3 regions of the Paenibacillus sp. FSL H3-0302 genome follow, and region 2 is predicted to be linked to each of the others. Evidence: riboswitches for the same ligand, from Rfam matches in the RefSeq annotation. Region 2 holds a riboswitch; each other region holds the start of a gene.

Region 1 (6,678 bases), 3.0 Mb from region 2:
GGCGCTGAATCATATCCGCTTTTCTGTAGAAAAGGGGGAGTTTGTTGGCATAATGGGTCCATCCGGGAGCGGTAAAACAACGCTGCTCAACACGATTGCCACCATCGACCAACCGACCTCCGGTCAGATTCTGATCAACGGCCGAGATCCTAATCTGCTTAGCAGAAAAGAAAAGGCGCTTTTTCGCCGTCATGAGCTAGGCTTCGTCTTTCAGCATTTTAATCTACTGGATACGCTCACTGTAGAGGAAAACATCGTATTACCTTTGACGCTTGCAGGTGCTCGTGTCTCAGAGATGGAGAGCAGGCTGAAAGAGGTCACTACCTTGCTTGGCATCGAACATTTGCTGAAGAAGCGCACGTACGAGGTCTCAGGCGGACAAATGCAGCGGGCGGCTATCGCCCGGGCGATGATTCATCGTCCATCGTTAATTTTGGCGGATGAGCCCACAGGCAATCTGGACTCCAAAGCCTCAGGGGAAGTCATGAATATGTTGACAGAGGTGAATAAGGAAGAAGGAGCTACGGTGCTGATGGTCACACATGACGCAGTGGCTGCAAGCTTTTGCAACCGGGTCATCTTTATTAAAGACGGACGTTTCTATAGTGAAATGTACAAGGGCAGTAATAGAGGCGCTTTCTTCCAAAGTATTATTGATATGCTGTCTCTGCTTGGGGGAACCAGCCATGACCTTTCGGCAATTCGCTTATAGGAATGTAACACGTAATAAACGCAAATATGCCGCTTATTTTGTCGTCAGTGCTTTTTCGGTGATGATCTTTTTCGTGTGCGCTTTGTTTATTTACCATCCGGATATTTCAAAGAGCTTAATTTATAGTACGGCGGCTCATACGATGATGGTGGCAGAGGCAATTATTTATGTCTTTTGTTCTTTGTTCGTACTCGTATCCGTTGGATCCTTCCTGCAGTCGCGCAAGATGGAGTTCGGAATTTTATTGATGCATGGAATGACGAAGAGACAGCTGAACACCATGGTTTTTCTGGAAAATATGATGATCGGCACCTCTGCCATCCTGACAGGTACCCTTCTCGGGTTACTTCTGGGCAAATTATTTTTGATGATCGGATCTACTTTTTTGGGAATTCCCCTGTTAACCTTTCATCTCCCATGGCAGGCACTTGTGCTTACGATTTGCAGCTTCGTGTTATTGTTTTTTCTGATATCGCTTTGCACCTTTGTTTTTATCGGCAATGAGTCACTGATGCGTCTGTTTCAGGGAGAGCGTAAGGCAGAAGAAGAACCCAAAGTATCCTTTGTATTATCTATTATTTCTGCTGTACTGCTGATCAGTGGTTATTATATGGCGGCTACTGCAAAAGCTGCTTCCGTAGAGAAAGTCATGTTTCCGGTCGTTGCGATTACGGTTATCGGGACGTATCTCTTTTATACCCAGCTAAGTATTTGTTTGGTTAAGCTGCTTAAGGACATTCGGCACTTGTATTGGCATCGTACGAATATCATCACTTTATCCGGTTTGTCCTACCGCTGGAAAGAGAATGGCCGAATGTTTTTTATGGTGACGATTGTATCCGCAGTCTCCTTCACTTCCGTAGGGGTATTTGCATCGATACATACACTTTCCAGAGAACTGAAATTGGATTATCCCGCAGCAGTGGGTTATGTAGCCAAAGGAAATCAGACGGGTGTACCCTTTGATCAGCATCTGAACGAAATTAAGGAAGAGCTCAAGACGCACGAACTCCCTTATGAGGCGCTTAGTATCCCGATTAAATATGCTGAGGTTGAAGCTCAGACTGGACCCGATCGCACTTTACGCCTTCCCTTGATTGCTTTCAGTGATTATAATCTCGCCCTGCAACGTGCAGGGTTCCCAACAGATGAGCGTGCTCTGGTGGGCAACGAAGGTCTGGTGATGATTGGTTCACAGCGGGATCGCAGTTTAACAGAAGGCAGAGTAAAAGCGGTCTATTCCTTGCAGCAAGGACTTGCCATTAAAGAAATAGGTTATACCGAGCAAGTTCCCATCGCCGAATATTTATTGCCGGAGCTGGATGGTAGAGATGGCGGGGATTTTAGTGGTGTCGTGATCAGTGATGAGCTCTACAGCGCTATTGATCCCGTGCAGACGGATCTTTATACAGGTTTTTATGTAGAGGATTTTCCACAGACGGTAGGTATCGCTGCTGATCTTGCCCATAAAGGCAAACAGTCCTATGAAAGTGATTCTCCGTATGCGATTGTGATCAGCGGCACGCTGTTTGAGCTTCAGAAAACATTGTATAACACAATGCTTTTTGCTTCCTTGCTGGTGGGTACTGTCTTTTTTATCGCGGCAGGCAGCTTTCTTTACTTCCGGTTATATACCGATCTTGATCATGATCGCAATCAATATTCCACTTTGTCCAAGATGGGACTTACGGATAAAGAACTCAATCGAATAGTTACGATTCAGCTGTCTTTGTTGTTTTTTGTGCCGGTCGGAATAGCTATTTTACACAGTGTGTTTGCCTTTATTGCGCTTCAACGGTTGTTCTACTTATCTATCGCAACGGAGACAGGCGCGGTGTTACTCGGATATTTGGCTGTTCAAGGACTATACTTCTTTTTTATTCGCAGCCGCTATTTACGCAACCTGAAGAAGAACTTGATATGAGAAATGGGGGTAACAAGATGCAAGCATGGATTACAGATTTTATGGAGCAGTTTGGTTACTTCGGTATTTTTCTGATGCTGGCCTTTGAAAATATATTTCCACCAATTCCTTCAGAAGTGATCCTGCCCTTTGGAGGATTTATGACGACTACGACGAGCTTGACGATCCCTGGTGTAATCATTGCTGCCACGGCTGGTTCACTACTGGGTGCAGTAATTCTCTATTATATTGGCCGATTATTGGATGTGAGCCGGTTAGAGAAACTGGTTGAACGCTGGGGTAGCCTAATTAGGGTCAGTAAAAAAGATATCCACAAGGCTGACGCCTGGTTTGATAAATATGGCTACTGGACTGTATTGTTTTGTCGGATGGTTCCGCTGGTCCGCAGTCTGATTTCGATTCCGGCGGGAATGTCGGGCATGAAATTTGGAGTATTTATGATCTTCACAACGATTGGCACATTGGGATGGAATTTGCTGCTTGTGCTTATTGGCGCGGCTTTAGGAGAATCCTGGGAAGACATTGCTATGTACATGGACGTGTACTCCAATGTAGTCTATGTACTAATTGCTGGCGGATTAGTTATTCTTGGGTTTCTGTACTTCCGCAAACGCAGCCGGAGAATGAACACTGAGGGCTAAGCGGGTAGTGGACTGATAATAGAAATGACTATTAAAAAGGAGGGAAACACATGGAGCTATTAACGATTATTAAAGCCATTATTTTGGGGCTTGTTGAAGGTTTAACCGAATTTGCTCCAGTATCCTCCACGGGTCATATGATTATTGTTGATGATATGTGGCTGAAATCACAGGAGTTATTTGGACAATATACGGCAAATACCTTCAAAGTAGTTATTCAACTGGGTTCAATATTAGCGGTTGTTGTGATCTTTAGAAATCGGTTCATTGATTTGTTAGGCTTAAAGCGTTTCAGCCGTAAGCAGTTGGATCCTGTAACAGAGGAGCTACCGCAGTTGGAGCAGGGCGGGCATCTCAAGCTGACTCAGGTTCTGGTAGGGTTAGTGCCTGCAGGTGTGTTAGGTGTTCTGTTTAATGATTATATTGATGAGCATTTATTCTCTACCTCAACAGTGTTAATTGGTCTAGTGATTGGGGCTATATTAATGATTATTGCCGATCTGTTTGGGCCGAAGAAGATCAGAACTGAGAGTGTAGATCAGATTACATACAAACAGGCACTTGGTGTAGGTCTTGTACAGTGTTTTTCGTTATGGCCTGGATTTTCACGCTCGGGCTCGACGATTTCTGGTGGAGTACTCCTCGGGATGAGCCATCGTGCCGCTGCTGATTTTACGTTTATTATGGCAGTACCCATCATGGCAGGTGCCAGTCTGTTGTCACTGATGAAAAACTGGCAATATTTCACCATGGACGCGTTGCCGTTTTTTATTGCAGGCTTTATTAGTGCCTTCCTATTTGCGCTGTTATCGATGCGTTTCTTCTTAAAACTGATCAATCGTATCAAGCTCTTACCGTTTGCTATATACCGTATAATTCTTGCTGCTGTAGTATATTTCGTATTTTTCTAAGTCCGTTATAAGGAATCGATATAACAGAAGCCCCAGTAATCTATTGCAGATTGCTGGGGCTTTCACGTATGATGACATCAGATTAAGACACTCAAATGATGAATGATATCGGAGACAGGTGCTGACCGGAAAATAGTAATTCGGTAGGCTTAATAGGGAAATTCGGTTCGAAGCCGATGCGGTCCCGCCACTGTAACGGAAGAATCTCGAGCAACAGAGGTCACTGGCAATTTACTACTGCTGGGAAGACTGCTCAAGATGTTGACGCCGCTAGCCAGGAGACCTGCCTGTTTCAACAGCACTGCTTCACCTACGGAAGATAGGGAGGTGTTAGACGTTAACCATGGGTATATCATGGGCGTCTTTCCCTTTGACTTTTTTAGGGAAGGGCGCTCTTTTTTATAGGAAAGCAAGTAGCTTTGGAGTTTGAAATAAGAGATGGAAGAGGGAGTGTATCGAGATGACGAATAAAGTAAAAGTAAGCAATCTTGGATATCCGAGAATCGGAAAGAACCGCGAGTGGAAAAAGTCACTGGAAGCCTACTGGCAGGGGAAAATAAATGAGGAGCAATTCCGCTCCGAAATGGCAGCAATTCAGCTGCAGCATTTGAAGACCCAGCAAGAGGCAGGAATTGAGCTTATTCCGGTAAATGATTTTACTTTTTATGACCATGTGTTGGATACGGCTGTTATGTTTGGAATTGTACCTCCACGGTACACGTATGATGGCGGCGACATCGGGCTTGATCTTTATTTTGCAATGGCCCGTGGTAATGCTGAGGCTACTGCCTGTGAGATGACCAAATGGTTCAATACGAACTATCACTATATCGTTCCAGAGATCGGCACACAAACACCACGCCTGACTGAAAATAAACCTCTAGCGGCTTATCGTTTTGCTAAATCGCAGGCAGGGATTGAAGGTAAACCGGTACTTTTAGGTCTGTATACCTTCCTTAAGCTGTCCAAAGGTTACGCAGCGGCAGATATCGCCAAGATTGCTGCACGTTTTGTTCCAGTCTATGTTCAACTGCTACAGGAACTGAAGCAAGAAGGGGTAAGCTGGGTACAAATCGATGAGCCAGCGATTGTTACAGGCATAAGTAAAGAAGAATTAACACTGCTTAACTCGATATACACAGAAATTGCCGGCTCCGTGCCGGGCTTGAATATTATTTTACAGACGTATTTTGAAGCTGCTGAACCGTTGGAAGCACTGCTAGAGTTGCCTGTTCAAGGCTTGGGTCTTGACTTTGTGCACGATGGTGGAGCAAATCTGGCTTCTATCGAACGTCTTGGCTGGCCGAAGGACAAATGGCTGGGTGCCGGAATTATTGATGGACGGAACATCTGGCGTTCCGATTTAGACGCTAAGCTGCAACTGGTAGAAAAGCTCAGTGTTCATGTGCCGCTTGATCGTCTTATTCTTCAGCCTTCTTGCAGTCTGCTGCATGTCCCAGTCACCGTTCAAGGTGAGGTGAAGCTGAAGGCGACAGTTAAGAATGCGTTAGCTTTTGCCGATGAGAAGCTTGCAGAGCTTAGTCTGCTCGGAGCAGCCCTCGCAGATAAAGGAGAAGCTTCTAAAGCAGCGCTGGCCGCTAGTCGTGAAGCTATTGCAGCATTCCGCGCACTACCTGAGCGTGGCCGTAAGGATGTGGCGGAGCAAGTGCTTGCACTTGCAGCTTTGCCTGACCAACGCAGTTTGCCTTTTGCTGAACGCTTAAAGGTGCAGCAAGAGAAATGGCAGCTTCCACTTCTGCCAACCACTACAATTGGTAGCTTCCCACAGACAGTAGAAGTGCGTCAGGCGAGATTGAAATGGCGTAAAGGGGTCTGGAATCAGGAGCGTTATGATGGATTTGTTCGTGAGCAGATCGCGGATGCAATTACCTTCCAAGAAAAGCTAGGTCTGGATGTTCTGGTCCACGGTGAGTTCGAGCGTACAGATATGGTGGAGTTTTTCGGAGAAAAGCTGGACGGATACTTGTTTACTAGTAATGGCTGGGTTCAATCCTACGGTTCCCGTTGCGTTAAGCCACCGGTGATCTACGCGGATGTTGCATTTATACAGCCTATGACTGTTAAAGAAAGTGTCTATGCACAATCGTTGACGAAGCTTCCGGTTAAAGGAATGTTGACGGGTCCTGTAACTATCCTCAATTGGTCATTTGTACGTGATGATCTCAGCCGGGAAGAGGTAGCCAATCAAATTGCTCTTGCCCTTCGCCATGAAGTAAAAGCGCTAGAAGATGCAGGCATCGAAATGATTCAAGTGGATGAGCCGGCTATACGTGAAGGACTTCCGCTTAAGGCAGAAGACCGTGAGCATTACCTGAACTGGGCAGTGAAGTCGTTCCGCGTTGCTACGAACCATGTGAAGGCTACGACACAAATTCATACGCATATGTGCTATAGCGAATTCAATGACATGATCGATTCCATATCGGCTATGGATGCTGATGTAATCTCCATTGAGACTTCACGTAGCCA
Region 2 (6,678 bases):
CAATCCTGTGAATCAAAAGATTGAGGGTGTAGTAAGCCCGATTCGTGTAGACGAGCCTTTTATTTGGCTGCTGCATAAGCTGAAGTATATTGAGGGGAGCGACGGCCCGTGAATGTTTTCTCAGGGTCAACAATCGCCCAACAGATGTACACCCGCGAACGTCGCGGAGTGTTTCGTTCCACAGAAGGCTTCGATACGGTAGCGAAATCAGATAGTCTAGACAATAATTTTGTGAAAAAAATCCTTCATCCCTTCTGCCTCTACGATGCTCCTGCGGAGTTAACCGCACGTGGAGAGAAGGATGAGGCTGCATATCCTGGTGCGCTGCACCTATTTCATGCTGAGAACGGGGATACAGTTATTGGGCTTAGTCGTTATCAAGCGGCCGATTTCACAGGCCAACGAAGCGCTTTTTTTGCACATAACTATGTAGTTCCTGCTTCACGTTCCGAAGAAATTGTGCAGAGCTATGGAGACTGGCTGCATGCTGATTTTGCAGAGCGTTATACGGGAGAGCTTGGTGGAACCTTGCCGGAGCTGCCCTCTATTCCAGTTGTTCGCACAGACCGCAGCCCGGATCCAATCGCAGGCTTACGTCTGTTAGGGATTGATGAAGGGATATTCAAGGCGTTATTGCAAGCCGTAATGCTCTCTGTAGCAGGTAAGAAAAAAATCTACGTGGCTCTAAACGTACCTATCACCGAGTTGTCCGCGCGGGCGGTGGAGCTTACAGAAATTCTGTATAGCGTGCTGCCGTATGAATTCCGCCGTAGATTAGGCGTGATTACGTATGCGAATGAACCGCAAAGCCGTAAATATATACATCTTAGCTTTGTGGAAAAAGGTTCACTTCGTCCCGGTGATCGCAGTATTGAGAAGGATTATACCTTTGATTTGGCTTCCGGACGGATGGGGAATGTCGATTTTGGCGAGACCCGCCAGCCTTATGCTGATTTGGTGTGGAAGCTATTACTGCTGAATCCAGGAGATATTAACGACTTCGTAAGCTTCGCCGATCAGATTCTGCGTGGAGAGAGTCCTGAGCACAAGCTATCCCTTTCTTTCTATAATGAGCTGGCTATATTTTATGAGATTGAGCAAGGGAACGAGCATTTATATACGGAAAACAAGAGTGCGGTGCTAAGTGGTTTGCTTTCTTACCTTAAACCAGACGGTGCAATTCATTCTAGAATCCGCTTGAATGATATTTTCTTAGAACGGTTTGACCGGGAATTTGATCTGATTCGGCAAAGAAATGTGCCAGATCCGGCGATTATGGAATGCTTTAAAGAGTATTTTGTACTTAAGGATCACAATTACAGGGTCAGAATCGTGGATTATTTCATCAATGGGATGCTTCATAGTGTGGAAGCGGGCCGCAAGGATATTTTGAGTGCTGCTTACGGGATCATTGAGAGTAATGATGAGTTAAGTGCAGCTTACTTCCAGCGCGTGATGTCTGAAACTTATTTCCGTAAGCAGCTACTTGAGCCTTATATGGAATCAAGACTAGCTGCGGCGTCCAGATCTGCGGATATTCTGAGCTTTGTGCTCCATTGGGGGCGGTTCCTGCCAGTGGCGTTAGAGCAGTCTTTTGCTCAAAATGCTGTGAAGGATTATTTGCTAGAAAAGCTCCAGCTGGAGCATGATCCGGTGGCTTCTGTGGCGGAAATTCATGAAATTGTAGATAAGGCAGAAAAAGATCGCCGCAAAGGAACAGGAGTTGCTCCTAAGGCACTCTCCCTAATGCAGGATCTTGCTGCTTCAGCAGATAGATTCTTACTGAACCGCTTATCGCTTTCTGATATGACGCAGGAGGAGCTTCTGGAGGTAGTTTTTTTACGGTATGGTAATGTTGTCGATTGGCAGCCGCCACTGGATAGGATTAGCAAGCAGAAAGAGAATGCGCTGCGTGCCGCTTACCGCTGGTTTGGTGAAGAGAAGCCGAATGAGGAGATTTTTACAGGATTGTCTCCGCAGGAACTAGACGATGTGCAGCTACTGGGTCGTCGTTTGCTAAAAGAGGCGCGTGTTCTGGAACCCTTTGAACGGCTTCCGCTAGCCTTTTACTATACAACTCAGCGTGAAGGGGGTCCGCTGGATTACGATGCGCTTCTGGAGCTGTTAAAGCGTAAAGCCGGTTCCGACAAAGAAATCATCTATCGGTTTTTTGCTTGGTCGCAAGGCAATCCTTTATTTACGGTTTCGAATAAAAAGCTGCAACCGGGTTACCGTAAGGCGATTCTGAAGTATTTCCTGAGCAGTGATCGTGAAGCGTTCAAGAATCGGGAATTCCGAAAGAACTATGTCGCGGCAGCTCGGCCTGCTCTGCAAAATGTGTACAATGAAGCCCGCTCCCAACTGGCTTCCCCGCTGGCGCGCTGGATCAGCCGCAGCCGATTTCGACTCTTAATCTCCGGCTCCATTACGGGTATTCTGGTGATTATTGCAATTATCGTATTCAGTATGCTGCGTCCGGATGATACGAAGACGGCTCTGCCGGGGACAAGCCCTGAGCCGACCCCTGTTCAGAGTGCAGGCAATATGCTGCCTCCGGCTTCAGTATACTTGAAGGATCAGAGCGTCGAAGGAGATAAGGGGAGCAGCATATTGGTGTTCACCTTCGCAAGTGCAGATGACTGTGTGCAGTTTAAACCGACTGAGGTTAGTTTAATGTCTTCGTCTACAAAGATAGATAAAAGCTTTAAGGTCGCTGCTACAAATGGGACTTGTCCAGTGCCGTCAACGGATGGGACGGATGAGGGAAACGCTGCTGACGAGTCAGATGCCGCTGGCACTACTGGAGGAACAGCAGAAGGTGCAGACTCTACTAACGCTGTAGCTGATGCTTCTCCGTCCACTACGCCTTCCTCTGATACTGAGAACAGCACTGGGTTACCTTCCGCAACAGCTGTGACTGAAGGTGAACAACCTTCCTATCAGGTTGAGGTTACATTGGAGTCTGGAGCGACAATTCTAGAGAAAAGTATGATCAAAGCCGGAAGATTTACATTGATCGTAGATCCCGATCCTAATATTCCACCAGCTTCTGATTCAAGTGCTGAACCCTCCCCGACTGCAAGTCCGGATGGAACAGTCGAATAACAAGCTTTCTGAACAGCAATAACTACCGGAAGGTGGCGTATTGCTGTTCATTTTTTTGCTGCCCATACTAAGCTTTTCTATAGACATGCTATGTATTAATAGATATGATTATGGATGTCAAAATAAGATACTACATACTGGAAAAGGTGCAGACTCTATCAATCTAGTCGTCTGCTTAAAAGGGAAGTCCGGTGCAAGAGTCCGGCGCGGTCCCGCCACTGTATGTGCGGAGCGTTTCTTCTATAAGCCACTGCCCCGAAGGTAGGGTGGGAAGGTGAAGAACAGCGATGAAGCATTAGCCAGGAGACCTGCCTTTTTCGTGAGCGTTTCTATTCTTCGTGGGGTAAGAATGTGGAACATATACAGATGGACTGTTGGCAGGAAGCAAGCGCCGCAGCCTCAATTTGTAATCTTCCCTGACCGCCCTCCAAAGGGGCGGTCTTTATGTTATGCGTCTTATTCCCGGCAGTACCCATTCTTATACAGAAAGAGGTTAAACAATGAAGAAAATCATGTCTTCCAAGTTTGTAGCACTTGGGCTGGCCTTATTCATGGTCATTTCAATTCTAGGAACATCTCTTGCTCCGGCGGGACAAATATTTGCAGAAGCGGGCGCTGGCGCCGGTCTGGAGGCAACTGCCGCGGAGCGGATTAATGTTGCGGATGCGACTTATGCGGCTGCGGAATATCTCTTGAAAGGTGGCGTGCAATCGGATTGGCAAGCCATTGGATTAGCGCAAGCAGGGTACAAGCTGCCGGCTAGTTACCTTTCAGAGCTTGAGAAAAAAGTAAAGGATGCAGCTGGCGATTTCACCAATGTAACCGATTATGCTCGAATCGTGCTCGCAGTGAGAGCGATTGGTGCAGATCCTACTAGCTTTGCTGGTAACGGAACGACTCCTGGCTATAATCTGATTGAGAAAATCTATAATAATAGCAAGCTCAGTGAACAGACGCTTAATAATCCGGTATATGCTTTACTTGCGCTGGATTCTGGTAAATATAATATCCCAAGTGACGCGAAATGGACGGCGGATAAGCTCCTTACGGAGATTCTCTCCAAACAGAATCCGGATGGGGGCTTTGCACTAACCTCAGGTGCAAGTGAGCCTGATATGACAGCGATAACCTTGACGGCTCTGGCGGCACATAAAAATAATCCCGAAGCCTACTTAGCAGGGCTACAAGCCGTAGCTTGGTTATCTACAGCTCAAGATAGCCATGGGGGTTACGGTGACAGTGCTGAAAGTAGCGCACAAGCAATCCTTGGACTCACCTCCTTCGGAGTTGATCCTAGTGGATTAGAATACACCAAAAACAAAGTGGATCTAATGGAGAACCTGCTTAGCTATCGTCTAGCTGATGGTAGCTTCACCCATAGCCGTGGTGGAAGCAGTAATATTCTGGCGACAGAGCAAGGGCTTCAGGCGCTGGTTGCCTATAATTTGCTATATAAAGGAAGCAACAGTAAGCTATACGATTTTTCCAAATCCTCCATTCAGAGCTCACTCATCTACGCTCCAGTAACGATTGAGGGACCACAGGCCACGTTGGCACAAGGGTACGCCTATGCTGGCAACGCACTTGGAGCGTTAGAGAAGCTGGCGCTTCAAACGAACTTGCCGATCACAAATCCTTCGGGCAGTTATGTGACTGGCATCGGAAGTATTGCTGCTGGAAGCTTTGGTGGTTATGACGGATGGATGTACGTTGTATCACGTGACGGAAAATGGATTAATCCCGATGTAGGCATGAGTGATTTTGTACTTAAAGATTCAGATCAGGTACTGATTTATTATGCCGGAGATGACACTAAGCTTGTGGATTCCGTTACGCTTTCCAAAGCAAATCTTAAAGAGGGCGATTCCTTTACCGTCACTGTAACTAGTAAGACGTGGAAATGGGACGCTGCTACGAACACTTCCTCTCCTGTAACTGCAAAAGCTGCGGGTGTTCAGGTCCAAATTGGAGCTCAGACGGTAACGACGAATACTAAAGGTGAGGCCGTATTCTCAGGAAATATGCCCGCAGGTGACTATACACTGACTGTAACTGGCTACCGTGAAGGCAAAGCCCCAACGATTGCTAAATATACAAAAGCTCTAAAAGTGATTTCTAAGAATGTAACAGCTTCGCTAACCGTTGAAGGCCCGGAAGGGTTGATTAGTGAGGGGACTTTGAAAGCCTCCAATGCCCTTGAAGCGTTGCAACAACTAGGGTCTACCGATGATTTTAAAGTGGATATCACCAAATCGTCTTATGGCAACTTTGTATCAGGTATCCATGGAGTTTCGCAAGGTACTTACGACGGATGGTGGAGCTTCGTGGTATCACGCGGCGGGGAGTGGATATATCCAAGTGTGGGTATGGATGCGTTCGAACTACAGGAATCCGATCGTGTGCTTGTCTATTATGCAGGAGAAAATACACAGGTTGTAGATGCTGTGGTGCTTACCCCATCACAGCCAAAAGCTAATGAAGCTTTTACTGTAAAGGTTTCACAGAAAAAGTGGGTGTGGGATCAGGAAAGCTTCACTTCTGATCCGGTTACCTCACCAGCTGCAGGTGTGCAGGTTTCGATTGGTGATAAGAAGGTAATCACGAATGAACAAGGTGTGGCTATTGTTGATGGGGGTCTCCCAGCAAATAGCTATACAATAACTGTTACCGGTTATGCTAAAGATAGCGTACCGAGCGTAGCGCGTTATACTCAGTCTCTGACTGTCGGATCGTCTGTTATTGCTCCAGCAAAAGCTACCGCTACCCTCTCAGTGATTGGAGATAGCCGGAGAGGAACCATCCTAGCCAGTACAACAGTAGCTCTAAAAGAGGGCGAAACGGCTTATAGCTTACTAGTCAGTCAATTAGGGACTAAGGTAGTATCATCCGGCAACGCTGGAAGCATCTACGTGAAATCTATTGACGGGTTGGCTGAATTTGATGGAGGCCCAAGCAGCGGATGGAAGTATAAAACGAACCGGGATGCGGATCCAAGCATCAGTGCAGACAGTTATATTTTGCAGAACGGTGATACTTTGTACTGGTACTATACCTCTGGAGAATAAGGAAGAGGAAGTTTGATTAGGCGGGCACACATGGATTCGGAGTAATAGCGGATCGGGTGCCCGCCTTTTTTTATTTGAGGAAAGTCGTTTTATGACAATATATACTTTTATTCGACACAATATTTTAAAAATCATCAAACTCTTAGCCCTTCCGACCGATAAAAATAGATAGATCATAAGATAATGTGAAGGCGGAGTGTAGATGAAAAATTTGAAAGTGAAATACAAAATAGGGCTGCTTTTGGTATTCGCAGTAATTATGGTGAATGCTGTAGGGGGCATAGGCATCATCACAATGAACAAAATGGCCGAAAAGACAAATGAGACATATAATGAAAATTTATTGCCTGTTTCTTACGTAGGGCAGATGCGTACGAATAATAGGGCTATTGAATCCTATCTTTTGGAGCGTTTGATTAGCGTTGATGCCAGCAAAAACAAAGAACTTTCTGAGAGTATCCAAGTGAAGGTTCAAGATAATAATGAACTTATGAACAAGGTGAAAGCG
Region 3 (6,678 bases), 170 kb from region 2:
GGTGAGAAGGTATTGCCGAATTCCTTAAATGGAGTCCAGTCCTGCGGACCTGCATTGCCACCAGCGGTATATACAGCTTCCATTGTGGCAAGCTGGTTACCATTAAAGGTGGTCGGAATGGCAAAGGATTCAGTCGTGCCTTTTGCATCGCTTAATTTAGCTGTGTCATACACAATCACCTTAAGTCTCCACGCAACACCCTTGTTGAATTTCAGAGTCAGCACGGCATTTTCACCGTATTTTTGGGAAGCTGTGAGCTTTTTGAGTTGGCTGGCTTTGATGGTGAGCTCCTCACCATTTAAGGTGTAATCTTTACCTTTGGTCAGATACTTTCCGTTGGCACTAATGGTGGTTAGCTTATTGCCGTTCAGGTTTAGCTTAACCTTGGTATCTTTGATTTGTGCACCTTTTTTTAGGTAGACCAAATCGCTTTCGGTGCTGGAGGAACGCTCCTTCAGACCAGACATTAATACATTGTGGAGTTCAGGATCAGACCACTTATAAGTTTTACGGTTGAAATGCTGTCCGTTATCCCAGAGCATGGAAGTCATTTTCTTTTCTTTCAAATAATAAGTCAGATACTCAAAGAATTTAAGCTTCTCGCCCTGTTCAATCACACCCGTGTCTTTATCGAAACCTAATAAACCAAATTCGCCGACGATGACAGGGATGCCTTTAGCTACAAATGTATTGTAAACGTTATCAAAAGTTTGAGTGATATCGTTTTTTGTATCTTTTTCAAACGTGGTGTAGCCGGCAATGTTCACACTAAAAGGCCAGAAGCCATAGAAGTGAACGGTCGCAATAATATTTGGATCGTTCAGAGCCGTAATCGTCTTATAGAGATGATCCATTCTTGTTTGCGTAGGTGAAGACTCTAGTGAAGGCAATACAAGTGGGCGAAGGTCGTTTTTTCCACCGGATTTCCGCACGATTTGATAGAAGGAGTTATTGAGTTCAGTAAGCATTTGCTCCATTTTTGCTTCGTCCGTACTTCCACCATCGGTGAATCGAGGTTCATTTATGCTCTCGAACATCAGCTTATCGGGTTTGTCCTTGAAGCGATCGGCAATTTGAGTCCAGGCTGAATTATAACGCGCCAGCGTTTCATCGTGTTTTTCTTCCATATGGCTTACCCATAGCCAGGAATCATGATGGACATTAATCATGACATAAAGCTTGGCGTCCAGTGCCCAGCCGACAACTTCTTCCACACGGTCGAGGTAGGCCTTTTCTAGGGTATAGTCTGGTGCCGCACCCATGTGAGTATCCCAGGTCACAGGAATCCGAATGCTTTTATAGCCTTGAGCGGCGATCTTTTTAATAAGTTCTTGGGTCACACGTGGATTGCCCCAGGAGGTTTCATCCTCACCTGTAGCATCTAAAGTATTGCCAAGGTTCCATCCGGGCTGCATTTCGTCTACATAGGATTGGATCTTACTCTTTGGCGCTGCCTTAGCTTGTTGCTCGTCCTTAGTTGCAGCTGCGGCCATGGATGAGAACAGAGAGAGCAGAAGAGCGGTGACAAGTGTCAATGATAAGAAGGATTTCTGGATTCGCGTAGTCATTGAATTCTCCTTTGTGAGATAAATTTAGGATGCTTGGACCTGGCGTTGACGCTGTACTCGGTGGTTAGATGAACACAAACACCTCCAGTTTTATTTTGTAAACGCTTTCTGAATATACCCTAACATAGAATACACTTAGCGAGTACCTTACTAATTTGTGGTAAATTCATATAAGAATTAGTGATTTAAATTAATTTGCCCCACAGTTGGATAAAGAAATTATTTGAATAACCCTACTCGTAGAAATTGGTTATTCAATAGGATTATCTCTAGCTGCCCGTTATACAAAAAAGAAATATAACATGACAAAAGCATATATATTAGTTATGATGAAGCATGAAAATTTAAAATTAGAAATAGGTGCCAACTATGAATGTTGCGGAAGTACAATCATAGATTGGTTAAATGGAAAGCGGGTGTGAATCCCGCGCGGTCCCGCCGCTGTGAAAGAGGAGTCCTTGCAAAATGCCACTGGGAAACTGGGAAGGCAGCAAGGGTGATGATACTTGAGCCAGAATATCTGCCTTTTTCTGTTACACCATCAAACTCTACGATCGATAGAGAGGTGCTTGAATAGTGTTTGCCAGCTATTATTGTGGTTCACTATCTTAACCTCTTGACGTTTATGTTGAGTGGTTTTTTTGTGGTTATGAGAAAGTTTATTCTGTTTTTTATCATAGGTATGAAGGGAAGGGTTATGGAAAAATGAAGAAAAATAAGTTTTTAGCGTGGTTACTTATTGTAGCTGTATTTATTACGACATTCTCTACAAGTGTAATCCCGGCTCAAGCAGATGGAGCAAGCTCTACCCTTAAAGGGTATGTATCTGTATCCGTAGAGAAATTCACCTTAGGCCAAGGGTATATTAAGGAACCTATTAAAGTTCCGATTTATGAAGGCGATAATGGCGCATCTTTAATAACACGTGCGCTAGGTGATGGGAATTATAGATATTTAGGAAATATAGATAGTGGTTTTTATTTATCAGAAGTTAAAGATAGTGGCAGAAGCGAAGTCAATATTCCACAATATATTTTAGATATGATTTCAGTCGATGGGAATACAGTCGGCACTAAAGCAGACCCCGAGTGGTTAAGTCAGTTTGACTACACCTCCATGTCGGGTTGGATGTATGCAGTAAATAATGTGTTTCCTCCGTTTGGGATGACCGATTATAAGCCTCAAGACGGTGACATCATTCGAACTCAGTTCACCACTTATGGCTATGGTTCTGATCTTGGCGGCTGGGGGGAAATCCCAGTTCAACTTGCCAATAAGGATGCTTTAACTGCGGAAATCGCCGAGATTAACAGTGCCCCTAATAAAGAAACTATTTTGGACAGACCAGTAGTGCAATCGGCAGTTTATGAAGCCTATTCCGTGCTCGAAAACATGGCAAGCTCTCAAATAAGTGTAGATCATGCGCTTGTCGGTCTTAATAATGCATTAGACATAGAACCCCCTGTTATTACAGTAAGTGGCATACAAGATAAACAGGAAGTATCCAATAAAGAAATAAGCTTCAAAGTAGCTGTCACAGACAATGTATATAGTGACATTACTCCAGAAGTGAAGCTGAATGGAGTTACTTTATCACCTGCAAATGGGGAGTACAAAGCTACTCTGAATTCAGGCAGTAATGCAATTACTGTAACGGCTCTTGACGGAGCTGGAAACAAAACAAATGTAACTTATCAGGTTACTTACAAACTGGAAACTACAGTTGCCGTCAAACAACAGTTAGATAAAAACCTTGCTTATATTTTAAATACTGTAAAGAATCCAACGTTTGGAACAGGCAGTGGAGAATGGTCAATCCTTTCTCTGGCCCGGGCGAACTATACAGTACCTAACGGTTATTACGATCTTTATTACAACAATGTAGCAACGAAAATAGGATCAATCATTAAAGAGGATGGAAAACTCGACGCCAATAAAAGCACAGAGAATTCCAGAGCAATATTAGGACTTACCTCTATCGGAAAAGATATCACAAATGTTGCGGGATATGATCTGAGAAAAGCACTCGCTGATTATCAATATATCCAAAAGCAAGGCAATAATGGTCCGATTTTTGCTCTGATTGCGCTAGATAGCCATAACTATGAGATTCCTGTAGTTGATGGAGTTACAGAACAGACCACAAGAGAAAAACTAGTTCAGTATATTTTAGATAAAGAGGTTAAAAAAGGTACAGCAGAAGCTGGTGGCTGGGCATTAGGCGTAACCAAAGCCGATGTCGATATGACTGCGATGGCGATGCAAGCTCTTGCACCTTATTATGCAACCCGTGATGATGTAAAAGCTGCCGTGGATCGGGCCATCCAATGGCTGTCCGATAACCAAAACAATCAAGGCGGATTTACAAGCTGGGGAAGCACTAGCAGCGAGAGTATCTCGCAGGTAATTGTAGCCTTAACTGGTGTAGGCGTAGATCCGCACACTGACGCTAGATTTGTTAAAAGTGGAAATTCGCTTATTGATGCATTACTTAGCTTTGCTGCACCTGAGGGTGGATTTAAGCATATCCTCACAGGCAAAGTGGACAATATGGCGACGGACCAAGGTACGTATGCTCTTGTGTCCTATGATCGTCTGATCAATCATAGCAACCGTCTCTTTGATATGAATGATGTGCAACTGGAACAACCAGAAGAACCGGGGCCTGGGCAACCAGAGGGTCCGAAAGAACTTCCGTTACCTTCTGGGGAGAACCCGAAAGTTGAAATCCCAAATGACGCTAATGATTATATCGTTCCGATCAGCGCTGGAGATAGCAACAAAGAAATCACAGTAGCTATTTCAGAAGAAAATCAATCAAAGGTTAGTGTCAATTTACCAAGTAACAGCGACCTTCCTCAGATAGAGGCCATAAAAGGTAACGTATCTGTAGTCATTCCTAAGGGTGCAAAAGTTACGAGTGGGGATGCCTCAACGATTGAACTGATTTCAGCTTTAACCGGTGCAGAATCTGCACTAAAAGATAGTGTGAATCAGATTATTCCTGGGGACAAGAAGCTTGATAACATTCTTCAAGCATTTTCCATGGGTGGTAGTGCAAGAGTAGAATTTAGTCAATTTATTACGTTAACCTTTAAGGACCTTAAAGGAAAAGAAGCTGCTTATATTCAAAATGGCACCCCTCATGCCATTCAAAAATTTGCAAGTGATGACTTAGGTTTTGCAAGCGGTAAGTCTGAGTATGCCTATGATAGTGGAAATGACTTAATTGTAAAAACCAATCACTTCACTGACTACATTGCGTATGCTTCCAGTGCAGTACAAACACCTGGCGGCGACGGTGGTAACGGTAATGGTAGCGGAAATGGTGAAGGAAATGGCGGCAACAATGGTGGCAACAATGGTGGCGGAACCACTCCATCGAAACCATATGTAATCCTGTCCGTGGATAAGCTTACGATTAATAAGGGATATGTTGTTCCATCTGTACAGGTAGAGCTACAATCTGGTGACACAGTGTGGTCTGTACTAAAAAGAGTGCTGGATAGCCGCGGTATCGACTATAGAGATTCCTGGAACAGTGACTTTGGAAGTGTATATGTTGAATCCATAGCTGGTGATGGGGAATTTGACCATGGCAGCGGCAGTGGATGGATGTATAATGTGAATGGGAAATATCCTAATTATGGAGCATCTTCATATGACCTAAGTTCCGGGGACAGAATTCAGTGGCGTTATACTACGAATTTGGGTGTGGATCTAAATGCACCGATACCAACTACAAGCCCAACCCCAACGCCTAAGCCTGGTGCTACTCCTGCTCCTGGTGGGGGAGCTAATCCGGAAGCCGGCGTTGATCCAAATGTGAGTCCATCTCCAACAGTGACTCCTAAGGATCCTACCCAGAACACGAATGATATTAAACAACTGTATACAGATGCTGATAAGATCTCTTCCTGGGCCTATTCAGCGATTGAAACAGCTACAGTAAAAGGATATATCCAAGGTAATAATGGCCAGGTGAATCCGAAAGCTTATATCACAAGAGCGGAGTTCACTAAGATTCTCGTTTCTGCATTAGAACTTGATATTAAGAGTGATAAAGGCATTACCTATAAGGATGTCGCTCTAGGCGATTGGTTCTATCCATATGTGAATGCTGCGCATAAGGCAGGTCTAATCACAGGCTTTAATAATGAATTTAAGCCAAATGACAAGATTACTCGTGAGCAGATGGCAGCAATTATCGTCAGAGCATTGGCCATCCCGGCGACGAAGCCAGGAACAGCGATTAAAGATATCAACACAGTATCGGCATGGGCCAAAGCAGATGTAGAGACCGTTGTTGCGACTGGTTTGATGTTAGGTGATGATAATCAATTTAAACCTAAAGAGCTTGTAACTAGAGAAATGGCGGCCGTTGTAGCTACCAGAACCCATGATTATAAGAGTGGGAACAAAGTGGTTAGTCCGACTATTCAGAATAAAGCAGTTAGTTCTTATATTCAGAACACAGCTGCCTTTTTGCAAAAAACAGTAACAAACCCGGTTATCTCCTCGGTTGGCGGGGACTGGACAGTGTTCGGGCTGGCACGTTCAGGCGTGAAGGTTCCAGATAGTTATTACACTAAGTACTACGCGAATGTAGAAGCAACTCTTAAAGAAAAAGCTGGGAAGCTGCATAGCGTAAAATATACGGAATATGATAGAGTTATTTTGGCATTAACTTCAATCAACAAAAATATTGATAAAGTGGCGGGTTATAACCTACTGGAACCGCTCGCGGATTTTGATACTGTAATTAAGCAAGGTATTAATGGACCTGTGTTTGCTCTCATTGCACTGGACAGTAATCATTACGACATTCCAGTGGTTAAGGGTGTAAAGACGCAGACGACTAGAGAGCTGCTCATTGATTATATTTTGGGCAGAGAGATCAGCGGCGGTGGATGGGCACTAGGCAGTAATGCTACAGCGGCTGATCCAGATATCACGGGGATGGTCATTCAAGGCTTAACGCCTTATTACAAAACCAACGCCAAAGTAACAGCTGCTGTGGACCGGGGGATTGCTTGGTTATCCAAAACACAGACTGCAGACGGTGGTTTTGCAAGCTGGGAATCTACAAATTCCGAAAGCATCGCTCAGG

The links. A riboswitch is a leader RNA that binds a small molecule or an ion and turns the genes downstream of it on or off. The one in region 2 is predicted to bind cobalamin.
Region 1: linked by a shared signal. The riboswitch ahead of metE (5-methyltetrahydropteroyltriglutamate--homocysteine S-methyltransferase) and the one ahead of MHH50_RS04540 (DUF4430 domain-containing protein) in region 2 are both predicted to bind cobalamin.
Region 3: linked by a shared signal. The riboswitch ahead of MHH50_RS03875 (S-layer homology domain-containing protein) and the one ahead of MHH50_RS04540 (DUF4430 domain-containing protein) in region 2 are both predicted to bind cobalamin.

The regions. Positions count from the first base shown of each region.
Region 1 is NZ_CP150284.1:4,959,014-4,965,691, reverse strand. Features, by position in the region: gene MHH50_RS22105 (ABC transporter ATP-binding protein) at 1-712, shown strand, start outside; gene MHH50_RS22100 (FtsX-like permease family protein) at 687-2,636, shown strand; gene MHH50_RS22095 (DedA family protein) at 2,654-3,277, shown strand; gene MHH50_RS22090 (undecaprenyl-diphosphate phosphatase) at 3,328-4,188, shown strand; cobalamin riboswitch at 4,288-4,494, shown strand; gene metE (5-methyltetrahydropteroyltriglutamate--homocysteine S-methyltransferase) at 4,649-6,678, shown strand, end outside.
Region 2 is NZ_CP150284.1:1,060,172-1,066,849, forward strand. Features, by position in the region: gene MHH50_RS04530 (hypothetical protein) at 1-112, shown strand, start outside; gene MHH50_RS04535 (hypothetical protein) at 109-3,105, shown strand; cobalamin riboswitch at 3,233-3,436, shown strand; gene MHH50_RS04540 (DUF4430 domain-containing protein) at 3,606-6,170, shown strand; gene MHH50_RS04545 (methyl-accepting chemotaxis protein) at 6,373-6,678, shown strand, end outside.
Region 3 is NZ_CP150284.1:893,085-899,762, forward strand. Features, by position in the region: gene MHH50_RS03870 (cellulase family glycosylhydrolase) at 1-1,568, opposite strand, end outside; cobalamin riboswitch at 1,910-2,111, shown strand; gene MHH50_RS03875 (S-layer homology domain-containing protein) at 2,274-6,678, shown strand, end outside.